One region of the Streptomyces sp. NPDC050263 genome, then DNA from elsewhere that is predicted to be linked to it. Evidence: riboswitches for the same ligand, from Rfam matches in the RefSeq annotation. Region 1 holds a riboswitch; the other holds the start of a gene.
The links. A riboswitch is a leader RNA that binds a small molecule or an ion and turns the genes downstream of it on or off. The one in region 1 is predicted to bind S-adenosylmethionine.
Positions count from the first base shown of each region.

Region 1 (8,676 bases):
AGGCGTTCCGGCCGCGGTGGCCGCGGACGTGCTGCACGCCCCGTTCAACGATCTCGCCTCGGCCACCCGGTTGGCCGAGGCCCGTCGAGAGCGCCTCGCCGCGATCATCGTGGAGCCGGTGCAGCGCGCGATCGAGCCGGCCCCCGGTTTCCTCGCCGGGTTGCGCGCCCTGTGCGACCGGATCGGCGCCGTACTCGTCTTCGACGAGGTGGTGACGGGTTTCCGGCTCGCTCTCGGCGGCGCGCAGGCACTGTACGGCGTGACCCCGGACCTGTGCGCGCTCGGCAAGGCGCTCGGCGGCGGGCTTCCGATCGGCGCGGTCGCCGGCCGGCGGGAGCTGATCGAACTCGCCGCCGCCCGGCCGATCGAGGCCGCCGGGAGGTCGCACGAACCCGATGTCTACGTCAGCGGATCCACGCTCGGCAATCCTCTGTCGTGCGCGGCGGGGCTCGCCACGCTGCGCGTCCTGGAGGACGAGGACGGGATCAGCCGCATGGCCGAGTCGGGCCGGGCGCTGCGCGAGCGCCTGCTGGACGTGGCGGCCGAGTTCGACGTCGCGCTCCAGGTGATCGGGCCGGGAGCGTTCATCGAACCGGTCTTCGGCCCCGGGCCTGTCGTGGATCAGAGCTCGTACGACGCACAGGACCGGGTCGCGTCACGCGCCTTCGGCCTCGAACTCATCCGGGCCGGGGTGTTCGCCTACCCCGGCTTCAAGATGTACCTGTCGACGGCCCATGAGCAGCGAGATCTCGACGAGGTCGCCGACCGCGCGCGGGCGGCGCTACGGCGGGTGCGCGACGACGGCCTCCTGCGGGGGCAGCCGTGAGCCGGGGGCTGTCGGTGCAGTGGGGGTCGTCTGCCGGTCGGCGGACCGGCGAGGGCGAGCGGGAGTGCAGGGCGGTCACCAGCCGGTGACGCGGTTCCAGACCGTTCGGACGGCGGGTGCGTCGGTCGTCGGCAGGGTGCTGTCGACGACGTGGTAGCCGCGGTGCTGGGCCGCCGTCGCGCAGGCGTGGTTGGGCAGGATGCGCAGGCGGGCGCCGATGGGCAGTTCGGGCAGGACGGCCCCGTCGCGGGCGGTGAGGGTGCCGTGTTCCTGGCTCGCGGCGCTCATCACCAGACCCTCGACGAGGTTGCCCGCCAGGTCGGTGACCAGGCCGTAGCCCTGGTCCTGGGACTGGTTCGCGGTGCCGCGGTCGCGGGACATGGCCATCCAGCCGCCGTCGGTGAGGATCCAGCCGTACTCGGGGCGGTGTCCGATGACGGTGACGACGACCGACAGCGCCAGGTCGTCGACCTGGCAGACGCCCAGTCCGGCCATGACCAGGTCGAAGAACACGTAGTTGCCGGCGCGCAGTTCGGTGACGCCGGTGAGGTCCTCGGCGGCGTGGGCGGTCGGGGTGGAGCCGACGCTGACGGTGTGCACCGGCAGCCCGGCCGCGCGCAGTTTCCCGGCGGCGGTGACGGCGGTGTCGCGTTCGTTCTTCGCGGCCAGCCGCTGCTCCTCGTGGGAGTAGGCGAAGTAGGACTCGCCCGCGTGGGTCAGGACGCCGTCCAGACAGTCGGCGTCGTGCAGGATGCGGCCGATGTCGAGGAGCGCGGGGGCGTCGGTCCTGAGGCCGCCGCGGTGGCCGTCGCAGTCGATCTCGATCTGGGCGGGGATGCCGATCCCGGCCCGGGCGGCGGCTTGCGCGACGAAGGTCGCCTGCTCGGTGCTGTCCAGGAGGACGCGCAGGGTGACTCCGCGGCGCAGGAGCGCGATCACCCGGGCCAGCTTGTGGGGGTCGATGCCGACGGCGTAGGTGATGTCGGTGTAGCCGCCGTCGGCGAACGCCTCGGCCTCGGCGAGGGTGGAGACCGTCACGGGGCAGGGTGTGCCGCCGTTCATGAGGGCGGCGACGTCGAGGCTCTTGGCCGTCTTGACGTGCGGGCGCAGGGCGACTCCGAGTCGGTCGGCCCTGGCCGCGAGGCGCTCGATGTTCCGCCGGGCCTTGTGCACGTCGACGACCGCGAACGGGGTGTCGGGATCGGCCAGGGTACGACCGGGGGTGAGCGGGGTGGCGTTCACAGCGTGATGTCCAGTTCCTCGAGAAGGGCCAGACCGAGGTACAGGTCCTGCAGACCGATCCCGGAACTGTCGAAGATCGTGACGTCCGCGGCGTCACGGCGTCCCGGGGCACGGCCGACGAGGACCTCGCCGAGCGGGGTGAGGACCGTCTCCTCGGGGGCGTTCCGGCTCTCGCCCATGCGGCGGGCCTGCTCGGGCAGGTCGCAGAAGACGCGGGCTCGGGCGAACAGCTCGGGGGGCAGCTCCCGCTTGCCGGGGGCGTCGGCGCCCATGCAGGAGATGTGGGTGCCGGGGCGGATCCGGTCGGCCCGGAACAGGGGCGGGGTGTCGGCCCGGGCGGTGGTGGCGGTGACGATCACATCGGCCCGGGCGCAGGCCTCCTCGGCGTCGGCCACGCGGACGCCGGGTCGGTCTGCCGACAGTGCGGCGGCCAGCTGCCCGGCCCGGTCCCGCGTCGCGGCCCACGATCAGGATCTCGTCGACGGCCCGGACCCGGCTGACGGCCCGGGCCTCGTAGGCGGCCTGGTGACCGGTGCCGAAGACGGCCAGGGTGCCGGCGTCCGGGCGGGCCAGCAGGTCGACGGCGAGCGCGTCGGCGGCGGCGGTCCGGTAGGCGTTGGCCGTGCCGACCTCCAGGACGGCCGCGATCCTTCCGACGCTCTGGTCGAACAGCAGCAGGGTGCAGTGGTGGCGCGGCAGGCCGTGCTCGGGGTTGCCCGGCCAGTAGGTGCCGATCTTCACCCCGGCGTGGGTCGCCGAAGCGGCCGGCTTGAGGGTGAAGCGGTTGCGCGGGTCGGATCCGTGTACCGCGAGGGCGGGGAAGACGGTGCCGTCCACCGTCGCGGCGAAGGCGGCGCGGGCCGCTTCGAGGGCCGACTCCTCGTCCACGAGCGCGGCGGTCTGTTCCTCGGTGATGTACAGCAGCCGGGACGTGCGCGGCTCCTGGCGCGGATCGGTCGAGGGCGGCGTCGTGGAAGCGGGATCGGCGGTCGAACCGGCGGTCGTCATGAAGACCCTTCACTTGGCGGAGTGGCAGACGGTCGCCTGGTGTAGTTGTAGACGGTCGCCCGCGACACGCCGAGCAGGTCCGCGATGGTCTGCGCGGCGTCGCGCGAGTCGAAGTAGCCGTCCGTGTGCAACTGCTGCACCAGCGTCTTCTTGTCCTCCCGGCTCAGTGACCTCGGCGTGCCGGCCCGCTCCGCGGCCCGCGCCTCGACCGCCTGGCGCAGCTCACGCGCGTTGCGGTTGCGCAGCGACTCCAGGGGCTGGTCGCGGTGCTCGGTGTCCGTGGCGACCAGGTTGGCCAGGGCGAGCGTCACCGGTGACAGCACGGAGACGTCGAGATTCAGGCAGAGGGCCGCGATGTACTCGCCCGCCGCGTTCTTGATGCCGATCGAGGTGCTCTTGGCGGGGCGGCCGTCGGGGAACCGGTTGGGGTAGTTCTGGAGGACGCTCGGGTACTGCGGGTCGGCGATGCGGGCCAGGCCCAGTTCGGTCGCGGAATCCCCGACCCGACGTCCGGAGAGGTTGTTCTCGATCGCCCGGATCGCATGCTGCGGGTCACGCAGATCGTGCAGGACCACCTCGCAGAGTCCCGGGAACATCCGGCCCAGGGCGACGGCGATCTTCTCGGCCTCCCGGATGAAGTGCTCGTCCGCTCCGGCCGCAGCGATCTCGGCGGCGTCGGCGCACCGGCCCTGCTCCGTGGGCTCCGCGACGTGGTCCATGGTTCCTCTTCCGGCCGCACACGAGCACGCCCGGGACGGCTCTCCTGCACGGAACGATACAAATCCCTAGCTTGATTGTCCAGATTTACACTTGGAGTCCAATGGCGTCACTTCTCGTCGCGCAGCCGGGCCGCCAAGGAGGCCAGCGGTTCGGTCTCCTCGGTGTGGCCCAGGGCGGTCAGCCGGGAGATCGCGGCGTCGAGGCGGGTGAGGGCGGGGGCCGGGCGTTCGGTGACGAACTCCGCCGTGGCGGCCTTGGGGTCCTCCCCCGCGTGCAGCGCGCGGGCACGGGTCAGGCGCAGCTGGGCGACGATCCGGTCGTCCACCTCTCCGGCGACGACGTCCGGTTCGGCCAGCACGGAGTCGAGCAGGGCGATGCAGTCCTCGACCCGGTCCAGTTCGAGGCTGAGCTGAGCCGCGTTGCTGTAGGCGCAGAACGCGTCCGTCCGGCTGCCGCGGCGAAGGTCCGCCTCCGCGGAGCGCGTCAGGTGCCGCAGCGCCTCGTCGGAGCGGCCCAGGTGCAGGCAGGCCTGCGCCAGATCACCCTGGAGGCGGCTGGTGTCGACGGCGTCCACCGGCCAGTCGGCTGCCAGCCGCAGGCCCTCGGTGAGGTCCGCGTACGCGGCCTGGGCGTCCCGGAGGCCGAGTTGGAGCCTGCCCCGCAGTCCGAGCGTGCGGGGCAGGTGCCAGGCGGGGCCCTGCGCCTTCAGCAGGTCGAGCAGCGCGTCGATCCCGGTGACCGCGGCGGGCAGGTCGCCGGAGACGGCGTGGGCGCCGGCCCGCAGCAACAGGCCGCCGGAGACCTGCCCGGCGATGTCGTGCCGGGTGGCGAACGCGTGCAACCGGTCCAGCTCGGCGAAGACCGGCGCGACGTGCTCCTCGCTGCCCGAGGTCTGCAGGCGCAGGGCGAGCGCGGTCGCCCGCAGCCGCAGTACGCGGGCCTCCTGGTACGGAGCGAGTCCGGACGTCTCTTCTGCGATGCCGACCATGGAGGCGTGGGCGGCGGTCAGCGCGGCGACCTTCGCCTCGGCTCCGTCGGGGTCCTCCTCGGCATCCTTCTGCGCGCCCTTCTCCGCGCCTTCCGCGGGGATCTCCGCGGTGGCGAGCAGGGCGCAGGCGCGGGCGAGCGCCGCGTCACCCGGCAGTCCGGCGTCCTCGTACAGGCCCGCGGCCTCCTCGTAGAGTGCGGCGGAGTCGGCGAACTCGTCCTTCTCGCCCGCCCGGCTGGCCTCGTCGGCCAGCAGATCCGCGCACAGCTGTAGGTGCGGGCCGACGGCCGGATCGTCGGGGTGGGTGTAGCCGCGGGCGGCCACGAGCGTGCGCAGCCGCGCCCAGCGGGCGGCTGCGTCCGGGTGCCCCCGCTCCTCCAACGCCCTCGCCTCGAGGATGAGTTCGGGCAGGGAGTCGGGGACGGCGGCGGCCGTGCGGGCGGCGGGCGCGGCGACCGGGGCGACCGGGACCGCGTCGTCGAGGCGGCGGGGGCGCAGGGTCAGTTCCAGCGTGTCCAGGAGCGGGGCACGGTCGAGGCGGGCCCTGCGGCGGTCGGCGTGGAGCGTGGTTCCGTTGCGGGCGTCGAAGCGGGCGGCGATGTCGTCGGCGCGGCCGCGCACCTCCGCGCGCAGGCCGGCCACCGTCCAGGTGCGGCCCGCGTACCCGGCGGCGGGCAGTTCGCCGTGGCCGAGGAGCTCGACGCGCCGGAGGAGGACCTCGACGCCGGTGAGGAAGCCCAGCAGGTCCAGCGGCGAGTCGACCTCGTCGAACAGGCTGCGGTTCTCGGCGAGCAGTTCCAGGCCGCGTGCCTCGTTGCCGGTCAGCGCGCAGAACTCCAGGTGCCGGCCGACCTCCTGGGACATCGAGGGGTTGCGGCGGCAGCTGCGATAGCCGGCGAGGTGCAGTTCGCGGGCGCGGCCGGTGCGCAGCAGGGGCAGCAGCGCGTACGAGACGGAGCGGGCGGGCTCCTCCTGGCAGGATTCCTTCCCGGCCTCCGCACCCTTTCCGAACAGCCTGCCCAACATGCCGCGCCCTCCCCTGGTCCCGCGTGATCATCCGGTGCAGCATAAGCGCCACCACCGACACCTTTTCCACAGGGTTTTCACCGGCGCTTCACGGCATGGAGCCCGGTGCGGGGCGAGCGCTTCCAGGCCGACGATATTGCGATATCGACGGCTCGCGGACCTGATCCGCAGGATCGCCGGTGGCATCGAGTGTCAGCGTCAAGCCCTGGCTTGCTGACCGGCAACCCTCCTCCGCGAGGGGGTGCTCCAGGTGAAAGCCCGGCAGGGTCGACGATCCTGCAAGCGCGTGGCCTTGGCAGCGGGGCCTGAGAGGGGAGGACCACGATGCGGCTCAACACCGAGCCGATCCGGGAACGCGCTCGTCGCCCGCCCGTCCCTCGCCCGCCCTCAACGCGCCTTCGGCGAAAGGACGTTGAGAGGATCCCCTCAAGGGTTTCTTAGTTTAGGCTAACCTAATAAACCCGGAAGGCGCTGATCCGCAGGCGCGCCGTGCGACGGACGCCGTGTTGCGCGATCTGCTTCTGCGCCGCGGACGGCGCCAGGCGTGACCGTATGACCGTCGACCTGGGCCTGCCCGAAAGGCTGCGCCCGTCCATGAATGGAGTGGCTCCGTGACCGTGACCGCCGCCCGGGAATCCCTCGGGCCGTCTCCCTGGCCGCCGGAACTGCGCGGCAGCGTGGTCGTCGTCAAGTACGGCGGCAACGCGATGGTGGACGCGAGCCTCCAGCGCACGTTCGCCGAGGACGTCGTGGAACTGTGGCGGGCGGGACTGCGTCCGGTCGTCGTGCACGGCGGGGGGCCCCAGATCAGCGCCATGCTGGACCGTCTCGGGCTGGAGGTCCGCTTCGAGGCGGGGCTGCGCGTGACCACTGCGGAGACCATGGAGGTGGTGCGCATGGTGCTGACCGGGCGGGTGCAGCGGGAGTTGGTCGGCTGCATCAACGCCCATGGCCCCTTCGCCGTGGGCATGACGGGCGAGGACGCGCACACGATGACCGCGCGACGGCGGCCGGCCTGGGTGGACGGCCGGGCGGTGGACATCGGCCTCGTCGGCGACATCGTGGACGTGAACCCGGACACCGTGCGCGCCCTGCTGGACCAGGGGCGCATCCCGGTGCTCTCGCCGGTGGCCCGCGGCACGGCCGGCGAGGTCTACAACGTCAACGCCGATCTCGCGGCGTCCGCGCTGGCCACGGCGCTCGACGCCGAGCGGCTCGTGGTCCTCACCGACGTGGCGGGGCTGTACGCCGACTGGCCGCACAGCACGGAGGTGGTCGAGCGGCTGACCGCCACCGAGCTGGACGAGATGCTGCCGGGGCTGGCGAGCGGCATGCTGCCGAAGATGGAGGGCTGCCTGCGGGCCGTCCGGTCCGGGGTCCGCAAGGCGCACGTCCTCGACGGCCGGGAACCCCACGCACTGCTGCGGGGGCTCCTCGACCGGACCTGCCCCGGCACGACGGTGGTCCCGGACGGCGAGACGGACCGGCCGTGACGGACCGGCCGTGACGGACCAGATCTGATCTCAGGCCGTGACCGACGTGAGCGTTCCCCGGTTGCCGACTCTCACAGGAACCGGGCCAGCACCCGGGCCCCGCGGCGCGGGTCCAGGGACCTGGTCCAGGCGGGCGGCGCCGTGCGCGGGGACGCCGGGGTGAACCCGTGGCGCAGGAAGAGCCCGCCGCTGCCCACGGTGGCCGTGTACAGAGCCGTCAGCGACTGCGCGCCGGCCCGGGCGAGGACCGCGGTCATGAGCCGTGCGCCCACCCCGTTCCCCTGCCGGTGGCCCGCCACGCAGAAGTTGTACAGCACGCCGACGGGGCCGTGGCCGTTCGCCAGGGAGGCCGCGTGGACACGCAGGGCGACACAGCCGTCGAGCGTGCCGTCGGCGGCCTCCGCCACGAGGAACTCGGCCGCCTGACGGACGTACAGCGAGGCGGGACGCTCGCGCAGGGCTCCCGAGCGGACGAACGGCCGGGACAGGGCCGCGAGCGCGGCGGCGTCGTCCTGGCGTGCGGAGCGCACGCGCAGGACGGACGACACCGCCGCGGCCGGGAACGGGACGGGGTGGGGGGTGAGCATGGTTCTTCTCCGGGCAAGGGCCTCGATGCGGCGGGTCAGGCGTCCTTGGACGCCGCGAGGGAACGGGGCCGCAGGTCGGTCCAGTTGGCCTCGACGTGGTCCAGGCACGCGGCCCGGGTGTTCTCCTCGAAGTCGACGGTCCACCCTCCGGGCACTTCGGCGAAGGACGGCCAAAGCGAGTGCTGGCCCTCGTGGTTGACCAGGACCAGGAAACGACCTTCGCTGTCGTCGAAGGGGTTGGTGCTCATGTGCGGTGCCTCCTCGTAACGCCATTCTTAGGTTAGGCTCGCCTAATTAAGATGAGCCTAGCGTTTCCCGCTCCCCTCTCACAAGGAGACGTTCATGCGCCCCCCGGCCGACATGGATGCCGAGACAGCCGACTCCTTCGCCGCGTTCGGACTGCCCGGCGAACCCGGCAGCGACGAGTTCTGGGCCGCGGCGGGGACACCCGCGTCGGCGCCGGCCCCCGGCGGCGGTTGGCTGACCCTGTTCCTGTGGCGCGGATCTCAGGCGAGCATCGGCTTCGAGGACGGCTCCGCGTCGGTCCCGCTGCGCCGGTGGCGCGACACGGACTGCTGGTACGCCGAGGTGCCCATGCCCGAACGGCGGTGGACGACCTACCAGTTCCTCGTGGACGACACCGCCTGCGCCGACCCGCTGAACCCGGTCGGTGCGGGCGGTGACCGGTCCATCGCCGCGACCCCGGACGCCCCCGCCCAGCCGCACTGGCCCGTCGTCGGCGCCGAGGACGTCCTGCCCGTCCCGCGCACCCGCATCCGCTGGAAC
Region 1 is NZ_JBFAKW010000072.1:10,041-18,716, forward strand. It holds gene AB0J04_RS28100 (aminotransferase class III-fold pyridoxal phosphate-dependent enzyme) at 1-826, shown strand, start outside; gene AB0J04_RS28105 (DSD1 family PLP-dependent enzyme) at 902-2,068, opposite strand; gene AB0J04_RS28110 (hypothetical protein) at 2,065-2,463, opposite strand; partial or broken gene AB0J04_RS28115 (ornithine cyclodeaminase family protein) at 2,582-3,076, opposite strand; gene AB0J04_RS28120 (PAS domain-containing protein) at 3,073-3,795, opposite strand; gene AB0J04_RS28125 (hypothetical protein) at 3,903-5,810, opposite strand; SAM riboswitch class IV at 5,992-6,101, shown strand; gene argB (acetylglutamate kinase) at 6,428-7,303, shown strand; gene AB0J04_RS28135 (GNAT family N-acetyltransferase) at 7,375-7,890, opposite strand; gene AB0J04_RS28140 (MbtH family protein) at 7,926-8,138, opposite strand; gene AB0J04_RS28145 (alpha/beta hydrolase-fold protein) at 8,233-8,676, shown strand, end outside.

Region 2 (8,676 bases), on a different contig from region 1:
CCGCTCCAGACAGCCGTGCTGCCCGCACGGGCACGGGGTCCCGCCGGGCCGTACGACGATGTGGCCGATCTCGCTCGCGTCCACCCGGTCGGAGACGCCGATCGCGCCCGCGATGCCGGTGCCCAGGGCCACGAACAGGAACCGGTCCGCGCCCCGGCCCGCGCCGATCCGGCCCTCGGCGAGGCCGCCGGTGCGCACATCGTGGCCGAGGGCGACCGGCACGCCGAGCCGGGTGGTGAGCAGCTCGCGCAGGGGGACGTTCCGCCAGCCCAGGTTGGCCGCGTAGGCGGCGACGCCGTTCGCCTCGTCGACGATGCCGGGGACGGCGACGCCGGCGGCGGACGCGGGCTCGCCGAACTGCTCGACGCCGTGTTCGTGCAGGTCGGCGGCGAAGTCGAGGATGCCGGCGACCACCGCGTCGGGGCCGCGCTCGCGGCCGGTGGCTCGGCGGGCCCGGTGCAGCAGTGTGCCGTCCGCGCCGACCAGGGCGGCCTTCATCCCGGTGCCGCCCACGTCCAGGGCGATGACATGTCTCACCGGAACAGTGTGGACCCAGTACCCGCGAGAGGTCTAGTCCACTTACCGGTCTTGGGGGTAGCGTGCGCGGCAAGACCCGCAAGAGGTCTAGTCCAATTGCGTGGTGTAGACCTTACTCCGGATAGCGGATCCATTGGTATGAACATTCAGTTTGGGATTAGTGGACGAGTGATGGAGAGCGGTTCGGTGCAGCGGGCACGAAAGTCAGGGATCATCGCGGCGGCGTCCGCCCTCGGCATGTCGGCGGTCCTGGCCGGCTGCGGGCTGACCGCAGGCTCCGACGACGTCACCCTGAGACTCGTCGCCGCCGACTACGGCGACAGCAGCGCCAACAGCTCCGAGAAGTACTGGGACACGCTCGTCAAGGCATACGAGAAGAAGCACCCGGGCGTCACCGTCGAGGTGACCGTGTACTCCTGGAACGACGTCGACGCCAAGGTCAAGGCGATGGTCGACGCGGGCAAGGCCCCCGACATGGCCCAGATCGGCGCCTACGCCGACTACGCGGCCGACGACCTGCTCTACAAGGTCGGCGACGTCCTCTCCATCCCCGTCGAGGCCGACTTCGTGACCCAGCTCGCCAACGCGGGCGAGGTGCGCGGGATCCAGTACGGCATGCCGTTCGCCTCCTCCACACGGCTGCTGTTCTACAACAAGACCCTCTTCGCCAAGGCCGGCCTCACCCCGCCGGCCACCTGGGCCGAGCTCGCCAAGGACGCGAAGGCGCTCAAGGACGAGGGCGTGAAGTACCCGTACGCGCTGCCCCTGGGCTCCGAGGAGGCGCAGGCCGAGACGCTCCAGTGGCTGCTCAGCGGCGGGGGCGGCTACTCCCAGACCGTCAGCAGCTACAGCATCGACTCCGCCGAGAACGTCGACACCTTCAACTGGCTGAAGAACGACCTGGTCGGCAAGGGCCTGACCGGGCCGGTCGCGCCGGGCAAGCTGAACCGGGCCGCCGCGTTCGCCGCGTTCACCGCCGGTGAGGTGGGCATGCTCAACGGGCACCCTTCGCTGATGAAGGCGGCCGAGGCCAAGGGCGTCGAGTTCGGCATGGTGCCCATGCCCGGCCTCGACGGGCCGAGCAAGGTCTCCATGGGCGTCGCCGACTGGATGACCGCCTTCAAGCAGAACGGCCACGCCGCGGAGATCGGCGACTTCCTCGACTTCGTCTACAGCGAGGAGAACGTGCTCGACTTCTCCCGCGAGTACGACCTGCTGCCGGTCACCAACTCCGCCTCCCAGGTCATGGGCTCGGCCAAGGAGGACACCGACCTCCAGCCGTTCCTGGAGGAACTCCCGCTCTCCGAGTCCTACCCCGTCGGGCGGACCTCCTGGGCGAAGGTCAGCGCGCAGATCAAGCAGCGGATCGGCCAGGCCGTCACCGCCGACGGCAACCCGGCCGAGGTGCTGGGCGAGCTCCAGAGCACGGCCACGACGCTGGAGAACGCCTCCGGAGACTAGGGGGCTTCTGATGGATCTCCGCGGCGTCGCGACGCCCGGCACGCACTCTCGCCCGGCACACCGAGAGCACGCACCGAACGCCGCTCCTTCTCCCACGGAGATCCATCAGAAGCCCCCTAGGGCCCGTCCGGCCGATCAAGTCACAGGGCCAGACCCCGCGCCTGGGGCCTGATCGGCCGGACAGGGCCCAGGCCGACCGGGCCGAGTGTCAGCGGTGGGCGTTACCTTGCGGGTATGGAACAGCTAGCGGGCGACGCGGGCGGGCTGGGGGAGCGGGAGCGCGGCATCCTCGCCCTGGAGCGGCGCGGGTTCTCCGGCCCCGGCGCGAAGGAACGGGCGATACGCGAGGAACTCGACCTGTCCCCGGTCCGCTACTACCAGCTCCTCAACGCCCTCCTCGACGACACCCGCGCACTGGCCCACGATCCGGTCACGGTGAACAGACTGAGAAGGGTGCGGGACACCAGGCGAGCCGATCGCTGAGGTGTGGGTCCGACGCCTGGATCGCGTGGCTATCGTCGCCGTATGGGCATCCACGCACCCACCACCGCAGCCGGACGCACCGCACTCGACGCGATCCTCGCCGACCCCTCCCGAACGCTCGTCGCCCTCGACTTCGACGGCACCCTCGCCCCGATCGTCGAGAACCCCGAGGACGCCCGGGCGCACCCCGACGCCGTCCCCGCGCTCGCGGCCCTCGCACCGAAGATCGCCGCCGTGGCCGTCGTCACGGGCAGGCCCGCCGAGGTCGCCGTACGGCACGGCGGATTCGCCGGGGCCGAAGGGCTCGCGCAGCTCACCGTCCTCGGGCTCTACGGCGCCGAACGCTGGGACGCGCGCACCGGCGCCCTGAGCGCCCCGGCCCCGCACCCCGGGGTGGCCGCCGTCCGCGCCGAGCTCCCGGAGGTCCTGGCGGCGGCCGGGGACCTGCCGGGCGTGTGGGTGGAGGAGAAGGCCGGCCGGGCCGTCGCCGTCCACACCCGGCGGGCCGACGACCCCCAGGCCGCCTTCGAAGCGCTGCGCGCGCCGCTCGCCGATCTCGCGGCCCGGCACGGACTGATCGTCGAGCCCGGCCGGATGGTCCTGGAGCTGCGCCCGCCGGGCATGGACAAGGGCATGGCCCTGCTGGAGCACGTCCGCGAGACGGGCGCGCGCAGTGTCCTGTACGCCGGTGACGACCTCGGTGACCTGCCCGCCTTCGCCGCCGTCGAGCAGCTCCGCGCCGACGGCGTCCCCGGGCTGCTGGTGTGCAGCGGCAGCACCGAGGTCGGCGAACTGGCCAAGCGCGCGGACCTCGTCGTCGACGGCCCCGCCGGGGTCGTGGCGCTGCTGCGGGAGCTGGCCGGTCAGCTCGGCTGAACCCCGGGAGCCTCCCGCAGGGCGTTCAGCTGGTCCATGAACCACTGGGCCGGGGGGAGCGCGGTCGCCGCCGCGGACAGCCGTTTCGTGCGCTCGGCCCGCTCCTCCGGCTTCATCGACAGGCCCTCGTGCAGGGCCCGGGCGGTCTCCAGGACGTCGTACGGGTTGACGACGAGCGCGTCCTCGCCCAGTTCCCAGTACGCCCCCGCCTCTCGGGACAGCACCAGCGCGCAGCCCTCGTCGGAGACGACCGGGACCTCCTTGGCGACCAGGTTCATGCCGTCGCGGATGGGGTTGACCAGGGCGACGTCCGCGAGGCGGTAGGCGGCGAGGGAGCGGGCGAAGTCGTCCTTGAGGTTGAGCAGGACCGGCGTCCAGCCGGGCGTGCCGTACGCGGCGTTGATCTCGTCCGTCAGCCGCCGCACCTCGGCCATGTAGTCGCGGTAGACGGCGAGATCCTGGCGGGAGGGGTAGGCGAACGCCACGTGGACGACCCGCTCGCGCCACTCGGGACGGTCGTCGAGCAGCTGCCGGTAGGCCAGCAGCCCGCGCACGATGTTCTTGGACAGCTCGGTGCGGTCGACTCGGACGATCGTCCTGCGGCCCTCCCCGCCGATCTCCTCGCGCAGGGCGGCGATCCGCTCCTCGACGTCCGGCCGGTGCGAGCGCTCCCGCAGGAAGTCGGCGTCGGCCCCGAGCCCGTGCACGCCGACCTGCGTCTTCCCCGGCTCCACGGCGAACTCCGTACAGCACGCGGTGAACGCGTCCGCCCAGCGCTGGGTCAGGAAGCCCAGCCGGTCCGCGCCGAGCATGCCGCTCAGCAGCTGTTCCCGGATGTCCGCGGGCAGCAGGCCGAAGTAGTCCGAGGGGGCCCACGGCGTGTGGGAGAAGTGCGCGATCCGCAGGTCGGGGCGGAGTGCACGGAGCATTCCCGGGACCAGGCACAGGTGGTAGTCCTGGACGAGGACCGCCGCGCCGTCCGCCGCCTCCTCCGCCAGCGCCTGCGCGAACGCGCGGTTGTACGTCTCGTACGAGGCCCACTGGCGGCGGAACTCCGCGTCGAAGACCGGTTCCAGCGGGGTCTGGTAGAGGAGGTGGTGGATGAACCACAGGACCGAGTTCGCGATGCCGTTGTACGCGTCGGCGTGCACGTCGGCCGGGATGGGCAGCATGCGCACGCCCTCCTCGCCGATCCCGCGCCGGACCGCCTCCCGGTCGCCGTCGGACAGCGCCGAGCACACCCACAGCGCGCCCGCGTCCGGCCCGATGGCCGACAGGCCGGAGACCAGCCCGCCGCCGCCGCGTTTCGCGCGCAGCGAGCCGCCCTCGTCGACCGTGTACGAGACCGGGCCGCGGTTGGACGCGACCAGGACCTGAGCAGCTCCACCGGTGGTAGCCATAGACCTCAACCTAGCCCGCTCCGGAAACGCTCAAACGTACGGTCGCCCTGTGTGGCCAGGACGTATACAACGGGTGTGCGGGGTGACGCGACGGCGTCAGGCGACCTTGCGGGACTGGTACTCCGCGATCTCCGCCATCGGCGGCCGTTCCTCGGTGTCCACGGAGTAGGTGCGCGGCTCGAACCCGTCCGGGTTGCGTTCGAACTGGGTGAGGGAAGGGCGGATCAGATGCCCGCGGGCCAGTCGGAGCTGGGCCGTGCGGTAGATCGCCGCGGCCATCCGGCCGAGGGCCTGGCCGTCCTGGTGGCGGTGCTTGCGGACGCCCACGTCGACCTGGGCGAGGGCGTCGAGGCCCACCAGGTGCAGGGCGTCGACCAGCATGCCCAGCTCCACGCCGTAGCCGACGGGGAAGGGCAGCTGCTCGAGCAGGCTGCGGCGGGCCGCGTACTCGCCGCCGAGCGGCTGCACGAACCCGGCCAGCTGCGGCCAGTGCATGTTGAGCAGGGGGCGGGCCATCAGCTCGGTCACCCGCCCGCCCTGGCCGGCCGCGCCGCCCAGCGGACGGTCGTACATGCCCTTGACGAGGTCCACGTCCGGGTCGGTCAGCAGTGGGCCGACGATGCCCGAGACGAAGTCGGAGGAGAACTCCTTCAGGTCGGCGTCGATGAAGCAGACGATGTCCCCGGTGGTGACCAGCAGCGAGCGCCACAGCACCTCGCCCTTGCCGGGCACGGCCGGGATGCGCGGCAGGATGTCGTCCCGGTGGACGACCCGGGCCCCGGCCGCCGCGGCGACCTCGGAGGTCCGGTCGGTCGATCCCGAGTCGACGACGACGATCTCGTCGACGAGCGGGACCTGGTGCATGAGGTCGTGGCGGATGATCGCGACGATGTCGCCGACCGTCGCCTCCTCGTTCAGCGCGGGCAGGACCACGGACACCGACCGGTTCGTGGCGCGTTTGGCCGCCATGATCCGGTGCAGCGGGCGATCGGTCACCGACCAGGAACGGGTGGCCAGCCAGCGCTCGACCTCTTCCAGCACGGCGGCTCCTCACATCTCGCGGTACATCTCGCGGTTCGGACGACTATCTCAACGATCCTGGGCTTCGGTTACAGTCTTGAACAACGCGGATGACCATCGCATGTCCGAGGCCATTGAGCGTTCAACGATCAACAACCGAATACCGCTCATCCAGAGGGGCAGAGGGATACGGCCCGATGAAGCCCCGGCAACCCTCCAGCCGGTCTGACCACGTCGTCGTGGTGAGGCTCCCGGCTCGGGAAGGTGCCAAATCCGTCTCACGGCGAAGTGCGTCGTGAGGAAGATGAGGAGAAAGGGCCTCCCCTCACATGGCTGCGCAGAACGTTGCAACCGAACCCACCGTTTCCACTGCCTCCGGCGCTTCCGCCGTCGACCTCGGTCCGGCCGCGGCGCTGAACTGCCGTGAGTGCGGTCACCGTGTCCCCCTCGGGCCCGTCTTCGCCTGCGAGGAGTGTTTCGGCCCGCTCGAGATCGCGTACGACTTCTCCTCCTACGACACGGAGGAGCTCCGCAAGCGCATCGAGGCGGGACCCGCGAACATCTGGCGCTACGCGCCCCTCCTGCCGGTCCCGGCCGACGTGGCGGACAAGCCCAACATCAACCCGGGCTGGACCAAGCTCGTCCAGGCCGACAACCTCGCCCGCGAGCTGGGCGTCGACGCCGGAAAGCTCTTCGTCAAGGACGACTCCGGCAACCCGACGCACTCCTTCAAGGACCGCGTCGTCGCGCAGGCCATCGAGGCGGCGCGCGCGTTCGGCTTCACCACCCTCTCGTGCTCCTCCACCGGCAACCTGGCCGGCGCCGTGGGCGCCGCGGCGGCCCGCGCCGGATTCCGCTCCTGCGTGTTCATCCCGCACGACCTGGAGCAGGGCAAGGTCGTCATGGCCGCGGTCTACGGCGGCGAGCTCATCGGCATCGAGGGCAACTACGACGACGTCAACCGCTTCTGCTCCGAGCTCATCGGCGACCCGGCGGGCGAGGGCTGGGGCTTCGTCAACGTCAACCTGCGGCCGTACTACGCGGAGGGGTCCAAGACCCTGGCGTACGAGATCTGCGAGCAGCTCGGCTGGCGGCTTCCCGACCAGCTGGTCGTGCCGATCGCCTCGGGCTCGCAGCTCACGAAGATCGACAAGGGGCTGCAGGAGCTGATCAAGCTCGGGCTCGTCGCGGACAAGCCGTACAAGATCTTCGGCGCCCAGGCCGAGGGGTGCAGCCCGGTGTCGGTCGCGTACAAGGCGGGACACGACGTCGTCCGGCCGCAGAAGCCGAACACCATCGCCAAGTCGCTGGCCATCGGCAACCCGGCGGACGGTCCGTACGTGCTCGACATCGCGCGTCGCACCGGCGGTGCGGTGGAGGACGTGACGGACGAGCAGATCGTCGACGCGATCAAGCTGCTGGCGCGGACCGAGGGCATCTTCGCGGAGACCGCCGGCGGAGTGACGGTGGGTGTGACGCGGAAGCTGATCGAGAACGGTCTTCTCGACCCGACGCTCACGACCGTCGTGCTGAACACGGGCGACGGCCTCAAGACGCTGGACGCGGTGGCCGGCACGGGGCTGACCGCGACGATTCGGCCGAACCTCGAGTCGTTCCGCGACGTGGGTCTCGTCTAGCCACCGCCCCGCGCCCCTGCGGGGGCGCCCCACCTGACCGGAGGTCGAAAGTCATGAGCGTCACCGTCCGCATCCCCACCATCCTGCGTACCTACACCGGTGGCTCGGCCGAGGTGAAGGCCGAGGGGGCGACCCTCGGTGAGGTCGTCGCCGATCTCGAGCAGAACCACCCCGGCATCGCCGCTCGCATCCTCGACGATCAGGGCAAGCTGCGCCGCTTCGTCAACGTGTACGTCAACGACGACGACGTCCGCTTCGAGCAGGGGCTTCAGACGCCGACCCCGGACGGCGCCGGCGTCTCGATCATCCCGGCGGTCGCGGGCGGCTGAGCGGTGGGGCGAACGGCGACTGACCGCCGTTCAGTACCCGTCGGTAGTAACCGTCGGTAACAGCGATTACCGAGCGTTCATCGAATTGCCCTCTCCGCGATAGAAGTGGAGGGGGCAATTCAGTGTGGTTGAGCGCGGTACAGTTGGGGAACCCGGTCCGGATCACCGGATCCGGCGCCTTTGATTTCTGCCCCACGCCCGACAAGAAGCAGCCAAAGTGTGTATGCCTTTCGCGGCTTTTGTGGCTTTTGCAGGGCCCGACTTGCCCTGAATTCAGGCGAATTCTCGCCACATTCCGGATCCTTTGCGTCCAGAATTCTCGTCCAAGTGACCTGTTGCAGAGGGCAGTTGGACAGATACATTCGGCCGCGGTCGACGCGTTCCGGCGCACGCCCCCAATCGTTGGGGGGTGAGGTCTGACCCGGATCCGCGAAGTGTGGATCTGTGCAAGGGCCAGTAATAGGGGAGTTAGGCATGGCTCAGGGCACCGTCAAATGGTTCAACGCGGAGAAGGGGTACGGCTTCATCGCGGTCGACGGTGGTGCGGATGTTTTCGTCCACTACAGCGCGATTCAGATGGACGGCTACCGCACCCTGGAAGAGGGTCAGCGGGTCGATTTCGAGATCTCGCAGGGTCAGAAGGGGCCGCAGGCGGACATGGTCCGTCTCGCGACCGGCTGAAGCGCGCGCCGACTGACAGCGTCGTTCTTCTGTACATCACATCCGAAGGGCTTGTACCTCCTGGGGGTACAAGCCCTTCGGTGCGTCCGGTGCGTCCGGTGCGTCCGGTGCGTCCGGTGCCTCCCGCACCCCTCTGGCGCACCGTTGTTCACCTGCGGATCTCCCCGAGTCGCTTGCGCCCACCCGTCGCCCGACCGCCACCCCTCAACGAGCCCGCTTCGCGGGTGCACCTTGCACTCTCGTATGCCGAGT
Region 2 is NZ_JBFAKW010000006.1:131,941-140,616, reverse strand. It holds gene AB0J04_RS04560 (ROK family protein) at 1-537, opposite strand, end outside; gene AB0J04_RS04555 (extracellular solute-binding protein) at 709-1,998, shown strand; gene AB0J04_RS04550 (DUF3263 domain-containing protein) at 2,233-2,481, shown strand; gene otsB (trehalose-phosphatase) at 2,524-3,357, shown strand; gene AB0J04_RS04540 (trehalose-6-phosphate synthase) at 3,345-4,757, opposite strand; gene AB0J04_RS04535 (glucosyl-3-phosphoglycerate synthase) at 4,854-5,798, opposite strand; SAM riboswitch class I at 5,942-6,088, shown strand; gene thrC (threonine synthase) at 6,107-7,414, shown strand; gene AB0J04_RS04525 (ubiquitin-like small modifier protein 1) at 7,468-7,743, shown strand; gene AB0J04_RS04520 (cold-shock protein) at 8,218-8,424, shown strand.
Region 2: another riboswitch for S-adenosylmethionine. It lies ahead of thrC (threonine synthase); the one in region 1 lies ahead of argB (acetylglutamate kinase).